DNA from 2 places in the Anaerobacillus sp. QJM3NY_32 genome. Region 1 is predicted to be linked to the other one. Evidence: riboswitches for the same ligand, from Rfam matches in the RefSeq annotation. Region 1 holds a riboswitch; the other holds the start of a gene.
The links. A riboswitch is a leader RNA that binds a small molecule or an ion and turns the genes downstream of it on or off. The one in region 1 is predicted to bind thiamine pyrophosphate.
Positions count from the first base shown of each region.

Region 2: linked by a shared signal. The riboswitch ahead of thiE (thiamine phosphate synthase) and the one ahead of tenA (thiaminase II) in region 1 are both predicted to bind thiamine pyrophosphate.

Region 1 is NZ_CM149684.1:1,580,851-1,584,271, reverse strand. It holds gene AC0VYH_RS08465 (ECF transporter S component) at 1-535, opposite strand, end outside; gene tenA (thiaminase II) at 532-1,224, opposite strand; TPP riboswitch at 1,393-1,495, opposite strand; gene AC0VYH_RS08455 (histidine kinase N-terminal domain-containing protein) at 1,535-2,698, opposite strand; gene AC0VYH_RS08450 (SDR family oxidoreductase) at 2,841-3,421, shown strand, end outside.
Region 2 is NZ_CM149684.1:2,728,058-2,731,478, forward strand. It holds gene thiO (glycine oxidase ThiO) at 1-556, opposite strand, end outside; gene AC0VYH_RS14360 (thiazole synthase) at 573-1,337, opposite strand; gene thiS (sulfur carrier protein ThiS) at 1,342-1,539, opposite strand; gene thiE (thiamine phosphate synthase) at 1,536-2,171, opposite strand; TPP riboswitch at 2,384-2,500, opposite strand; gene AC0VYH_RS14375 (M14 family metallopeptidase) at 2,556-3,421, opposite strand, start outside.

The DNA of each region.
Region 1 (3,421 bases):
CTAAGCTAGTAACACCCGTTTTCTCTAGAGCCTCTACAAGGAAATAAGCAAGTAGTCCAGCTAATAGAAAACCACCTATTAACCTAGCACCAATGAGAAGAAGTAAATTCCATAGAGCAAGATCCATCACATACCCATAGGCAGCATCCATGACAATGGAACCTACTGCAGCAGCAATCCCTCCAAGCGCCGCAACAAATGCGGTGTATCGTTTATAGCCAAATAAGGCAAACATTAATTCCGTTCCTAATCCTTGAACAATTCCATATAGAAGAACAGATAATCCATATTCAGAACCAACAAGAAATTCACCAGAAGCTGCAGCCGTTTCTGCAAGTAGTGCCACACCGGGCTTACGAAGAAGAAGCACTGCTACTGTACCCGCAATAAACCACATCCCGTAAATCACATCACCAATATGGAGACCAAATGGTTTAAAGATGTTATAGACCGGTCCCCACAGTTTATAAATAATCCCAAAAACAAGGGCAATCACGATCGTAATCAAAATGTCCGAAAGCTTTAGTCGTTTCATACTCGCTCACCTTTTTGGAGGGAGACTGGCCACTCTTCTACTTGATAAGCCATTTCCCAGAAACCATATTCCAACTGACAGCTAAGAATGAAATAGTCCTTGATTCGCTTTAATTCTCTTTCAGGTGCCGTCTCAGCCCACTGATCGAGGATTTTTCTTAGTTGATCCGTCACTGGTTCCATTGACTTCTCTCCGTAAAACGTAATCCAATCATAAAAAGGATGATCTTCTTTAGGATTAACCTCTTCCATTAGACGTTGACCAATCTCAAGGTAAGTCCATGGGCATGGCAGAAGGGCTGCAACGATTTCTCCGAGCGTACCTGAATGAGCAGCGTCGAGCATATGCCTCGTATAATGGTGTGCCGTAGGGGCGAGGGGATAGCCTTGCAGCTCTTCATAAGTGACGCCTGCAGCTCGACACAAATTATTATGAGGATGTACCTCACTATGGAGTACAAATGATATTTGTTCAGTGAAAAGTGCCATCTCTTCTCGGTTTTCACATTTTGATAGCGCAATGCCATAGATTCGAACAAATGTATTCAAATATTCAAAGTCCTGCTTTACATAGTGAACAAGCTGTTCCTTCTCTAACTTTCCCTCCGCAATTCCTCTCACAAATGGATGGTTAAAAATCGCTTCAAAAATTGGTGCTGCTTCCTCTCTTAACTGTTCAGTAAATGACATAAAAAAACTCCTCTCCGCTTTTCATCCAACTGATGAAGAGGAAAGGAGCTTGAATGCCGTTGTTCCGTCATTTTTGGAGATTTAGAAATACTTGTAAGCATTCCTTACTTCTACACGTTTAGGAAATCAAAACGTATAAAAGCCGCTCCAAAAATGGAGCGGCTGCGGTGGCATCCGTCTCCACTTTCCTCCGCTGGCGCTAACCAGATCAGGTTCAAAGGGTCCAGGACATCCTGTCTCAGTCATATAAATGACTCCCCTAGTGGATATATAAAAAGCTTTTTTGAATGTTAGTTTGATAACTATTAAGCTACTCTTCTTTCACACCTTTGTCAACCATTACTGGAAGTTCAATTACAAAAGTTGTTTGTTCTGGATTTGATCGCACTGAAATCACACCTTCGTGCTTTTCAATAATTTGCTTGCAAACAGACAATCCAAGACCTGTTCCGAGTTTTTTTGTACTAATGAACGGTTGAAAGATACTTTCAACAAGATGCGATGAAATTTGCCGGCCATTATTGGAAATTTCAATCGTAATCCGTCCATGGTTTTCTTTTGCTCTCAGCTCAATTTTTCGATGATCGATTTTATTTTCATTTAACTCTTCAATCGAGTTAATCATAATATTAAGAATGACTTGTTTAATTTGTTCTTCTACACCGAACAGTGGAATGTCTGGAGTAATGGCTGTTTCCACTTCTATATTTGATTCTAGTAGTCTTGGATAAAGAATTTCAATGGTATATCTTAATAATCCACTTAAATTTAATGATAGAGGACGATCGTCGCTCCCACGCATTTTTGATAAGAAAAGAAATTGACTTACCTTCTCTTCTAGACTTTTCATTTCGCTATTGAGGATTTCGAAATAGTGTTTCTCGATCGAGTTATTAGCATCACTATCATCTTCTAATAATTTCAAAAATCCTTTAATGGAGGTAAGAGGATTGCGAAATTCATGAGCAAAGCTCGCACCTAGCTGACCAAGAATGGTTAAACGATCACTATGCATTTCCTGTATAAACTTATTTTTATCATGAATGATATTATCTTTCACCTTCGTGTATTCCGTTACTGAATGATACGAATAGGCATTAAAGTAATTATTAATGATTTGAAGACCTTTCGAAAGTTCGTCTCTATCAAATGATGATTCGTTTAAGACAGAGATCACAACCGATCTCCCAAAATTAATATTCGCAATAAACTCTCCGATATTAACATTTGCTTCAATTCGCTCATTGGCAATTTTCTTAGTTAATGTCATAATCCAACTTTCATCCTGAAGGCGAATATAACGAGAGATAAGTTCAACCGTTCGTTTCCCATTCTTAATGATTTCTTCATAATAAGGATCCTCTTGAGAAATTTTTGCGCCAAGCAGCCACTTTTCTACAATTTTGGGCTGACTTTGTTCCAAAAACGACGCAAACCGTTCTTCAAATTCAGATTCTCTTAAATCAAAATTCATACCTCTCGCCTCACAAACTACATTATAGGTTTGTTTCATTTTATCATGTAATGCAAATGTCATCATTATATTCTCAGACTTAGGTTTAGAAATTCTCCCGATTGGCAATTCCTTACATATATAATTTGAAAGGAGTTATCCCATGCGACCAGATTTTAGACAGACGGATGGACAACCAGCACAACATCAAAATCATCAGCCAGGATCTCAGCAAGAAATGGATCCAAAGCCCATAATGGATGACCGGGATTATAAAGGATCAGGAAAATTAACGAATAAAGTCGCTCTCATCACTGGAGGAGATAGTGGGATAGGCGAAGCCGTTGCGATTGCTTATGCAAAAGAAGGAGCAAAAATCGCCATTGTTTATCTTGACGAACATGAAGATGCGCAACATACGCAACAAAAAATCGAAGAGATCGGAAGCGAATGTTTATTGTTGCCGGGAGACATTGGGAGTGAAAGCTTTGCTTACGATGTGATTAAACAGGTGATTGATCATTTCGGACAGCTCGATATTTTAATTAATAATGCAGCAGAACAGCACCCCCAACAGGGAATAGAAGAAATTAGTGCAGAACAGCTCGAAAAAACATTCCGAACCAACGTTTTTGCCATGTTTCACCTGACGAAAGCCGCTCTTCCCCATCTTAAAAAAGGAAGTGCAATCATTAACACATCCTCTGTAACCGCATATGAAGGCAATGATCAGCTGATCGATTA
Region 2 (3,421 bases), 1.1 Mb from region 1:
CAACGTTATTCTCTTCAAACGTCGCCTCTCCCGCATTCTCTATCACCCGAACACCTAACTTGCGACAAGCATCTAAAAGTGCTGAGACGTAGCCAGGAGCATAAATATGTGACTCTTCTGGACACCATAATGCTGCAACAACATCTTGAGAAAGGCCTGGCTCTTTCTCTCTTACTTCGTCAGCATTTAATATTGTAGATTCGACGTTAAACTTACGTTGCCAGGCCTGCTTTGTCTCAAGAGACAGCCGATCAGCCTCATGATAGATACAATAAAGACTGCCGCTCTCGCTATATTCAAAATCAACATCTGAATTCTGTTTGATTTCTTCCTGCCATTTCGGGAAAAGCTTTAAACTATTTTGGCAAAGCCTGAAAAAATCATCTGGATCTTCTTCAATTTCCGAATAAGGCGCAAGCATGCCTGCAGCTGCACCTGAAGCTTGCCCCCCACACTTATGAGCTTCTACTACAGTCGTTTCATGTCCCCTCGTACGGCATTCATAGGCAATGGAGAGACCAATCACTCCGCCTCCTACAATCGTAATGTTAGCCATGATCGCCCTCCTTCTATTAATTTCGTACTGGACTACTTGCAGTGGCGTACTTCTTTTTAGGAATTCTTCCTGCAACGTAAGACAATCTTCCTGCTCTAATAGCCAACTTAACTGACTCAGCCATCATGACAGGGTTTCTCGCTTTCGCTATGGCTGTATTAAGGAGGACTCCATCTGCCCCAAGCTCCATCGCTTGTGTTACATCAGATGCATGTCCAAGACCCGCATCGACTATGACTGGTACCTTCAGTTGTTCTGTAATTAGTTCAATATTGTATGGATTTAAGATGCCGAGACCAGTTCCAATAGGAGATCCACCTGGCATGACAGCCGCTGCACCTGCTTCTTGTAGTCGATAGCAAAGTGCTGGATCATCAGAAGTATACGGTAAAACAACTAAACCTTCTTTAGCAAGAACCTCTGTAGCTTTCAAAGTTTCCACCGGATCAGGGATTAGCATTTTTTCATCACGACTAACTTCGATTTTTATCCAATCACTTAAGCCAGATGCTTTTGCTAAACGAGCGATGCGAATGGCTTCTTCAGCAGTCGTAGCTCCGGAAGTATTGGGCAAATAGTGAAATGATTGATTCTCGATGTGCTGTAAAATCGCATCTTCATTTGGTGCAGTAAGATTCACTCTTCGAATAGCAAATGTGAGAACTTCTGCTTCAGAAGCTTCAATTGCTTTATTTTGAACATATGGATTTGGATATCTTCCCGTGCCAAGAAACAATCGTGAAGAAAGTTCTTTACCGGCTATTGTTAATTTATCATTCATTCGGTCAACCCCCTCCTACAAAGTGGACAAGTTCGATTTTCATTCCTTCTTTTACTTCTGTATCGATCCATTCCGAGCGATCAATAATTGTTCCATTAACTTCAGTGACAACCAACCCTTCTTGCAAGCCAAAATGAGTAACAACTTCTTTCAATGTTGCCACTTCTAAATCATGCTGCTCTCCATTAACTAGTAATGTCACTTGGGAATCACCTCTTTTTGAATGGATTGAATAAATGCTTCGCACGTGCCTTTAATATCGGCACTACCAACTACTTCACTAATGACACATACTCTAGAAGCACCTGAATGGAGGACGTCCGAAACATTATGCAATTTGATGCCGCCGATGGCTACAAACGGAATAGATATTTCTGCTGCAACTTCTTTGAGATAGTCAGTTGTTACTGGATCAACAACATCGCTTTTGCTATTTGTAGGAAAGACTGGCCCAGCCCCAATGTAATCAGCACCACGCTGCTCTGCTTCACGCGCTTCTTCGATTCGATGTGTGGAGATACCTATGATCTTATTAGGTCCAACAATCTTCCTTGCTACCTCTAAAGGTAAATCATCCTGACCGAGATGAATGCCATCAGCATCAACGGCTAGCGCAATATCAATGTGATCATTCACAATAAAGGGAACTTCATATTTTTGTGTTAGCTCCTTTAATCTCAAAGCTTTTTCTAGTACAACCTTTTTAGAATTCGTCTTATCACGCAATTGAATAATATCAGCACCACCTTGTATCGCTTGCTCCATTACCTCAACTAGGTCTCGATCAGGGTGGAATTCTTCCCCTGTAATGACGTATAATTTAAAATCCTTCATTATTTACCTCCTCTAATACTTTTAACCTTAAGCCTATGTTAACGAGCTTTGTTGATTTTCGGCTCAATTACGCTCTGTGATAACCAATCGCTTCGAGCTAAAAATCGAGAATCAAGAGTATAAGCTACCACCGTAAACGCTTAAAAACGATTAACATAAAACACACTAAAAAACCCCATTCCGCGTAAGGAATGGGGGTAGTAATACGTAATCAATACTGCTACCGACTTCCCTACGCTGGTATCAACCAGATCAGGTTCAAGGGTAAAAGAAATGACGGTTTCTTTTTCTCAGCCTTCCCTTACATGAAGGCACCCCTAGTCTTTGGAATTATGAAATTAAGTTTATTATGACAAAGAAGTGATTAAAAAACAAGCCACTAACCTACATATACAGAGAAGAAAGGAAAATCCCTAATGTATCTTGGTAAATAGTGTTGAAATCAGAAGTAGGCAAAGGACTTTCCCCTTTTCCAATTTCTACGGTAAAACCCGGTCTTCTAAAGTCTTGAATAAACCAATCCTTGTATCCAGCGAAACTATCAACATAGCGAACTGCTCGATAACCGCTCAGTCGCGAAAATTCTCTCACCAAGATTTCTGACTCAGGAGGTTCAAGTCCTTCGAAACCCCAAAAGATCACTTCACCTTGAGAATGAAATGCTAGCGCACGATCAAATTTCTTTCTTCTCGTCAGGTCTGCGATCGCTATTGCTTCTGGCTCTGTAAGCGGTGCTTTTCCCGGGTAATTTCTTGGAGAAGGTTTTGTTGGTTTTCGTTCAGCTTCTATTTCCCATTTAGCAGGATACTGATTGTTTAAATCAACTCCCCTAATGTTCGCCTTCCATCTGTTAAATTGTTCACTTCCATTATTAATTTGATCCGCCAATGAGCGGTAAGGTTCTTCTTCAGGTAATCCATTAATGACAAGATCCACTCCATCTGGGTTTACCATGGGTACAAGAGAGAGAGAAGTCGTTTCATATAGAGATGGGAGGTAAACACCGCTCAATCTCTGACTATTCGTCAATTCACGAGAATAATCATCTACAAATTTCATAATGAGAGTTGAGGTTAACCATTCATTAGCATGAAATGCTCCATTCATATGAACTTTTTTCTTTCCTGTTCCCACTACTAGTTCTGGGATTGGCTTTTCCATGACAGATTCGCCAATGATGGATCGTTTAATAAATGGATAAACAGCAAGTATTTTTCGAATATCATTAACAAGGGTTTGATAATCGTAAT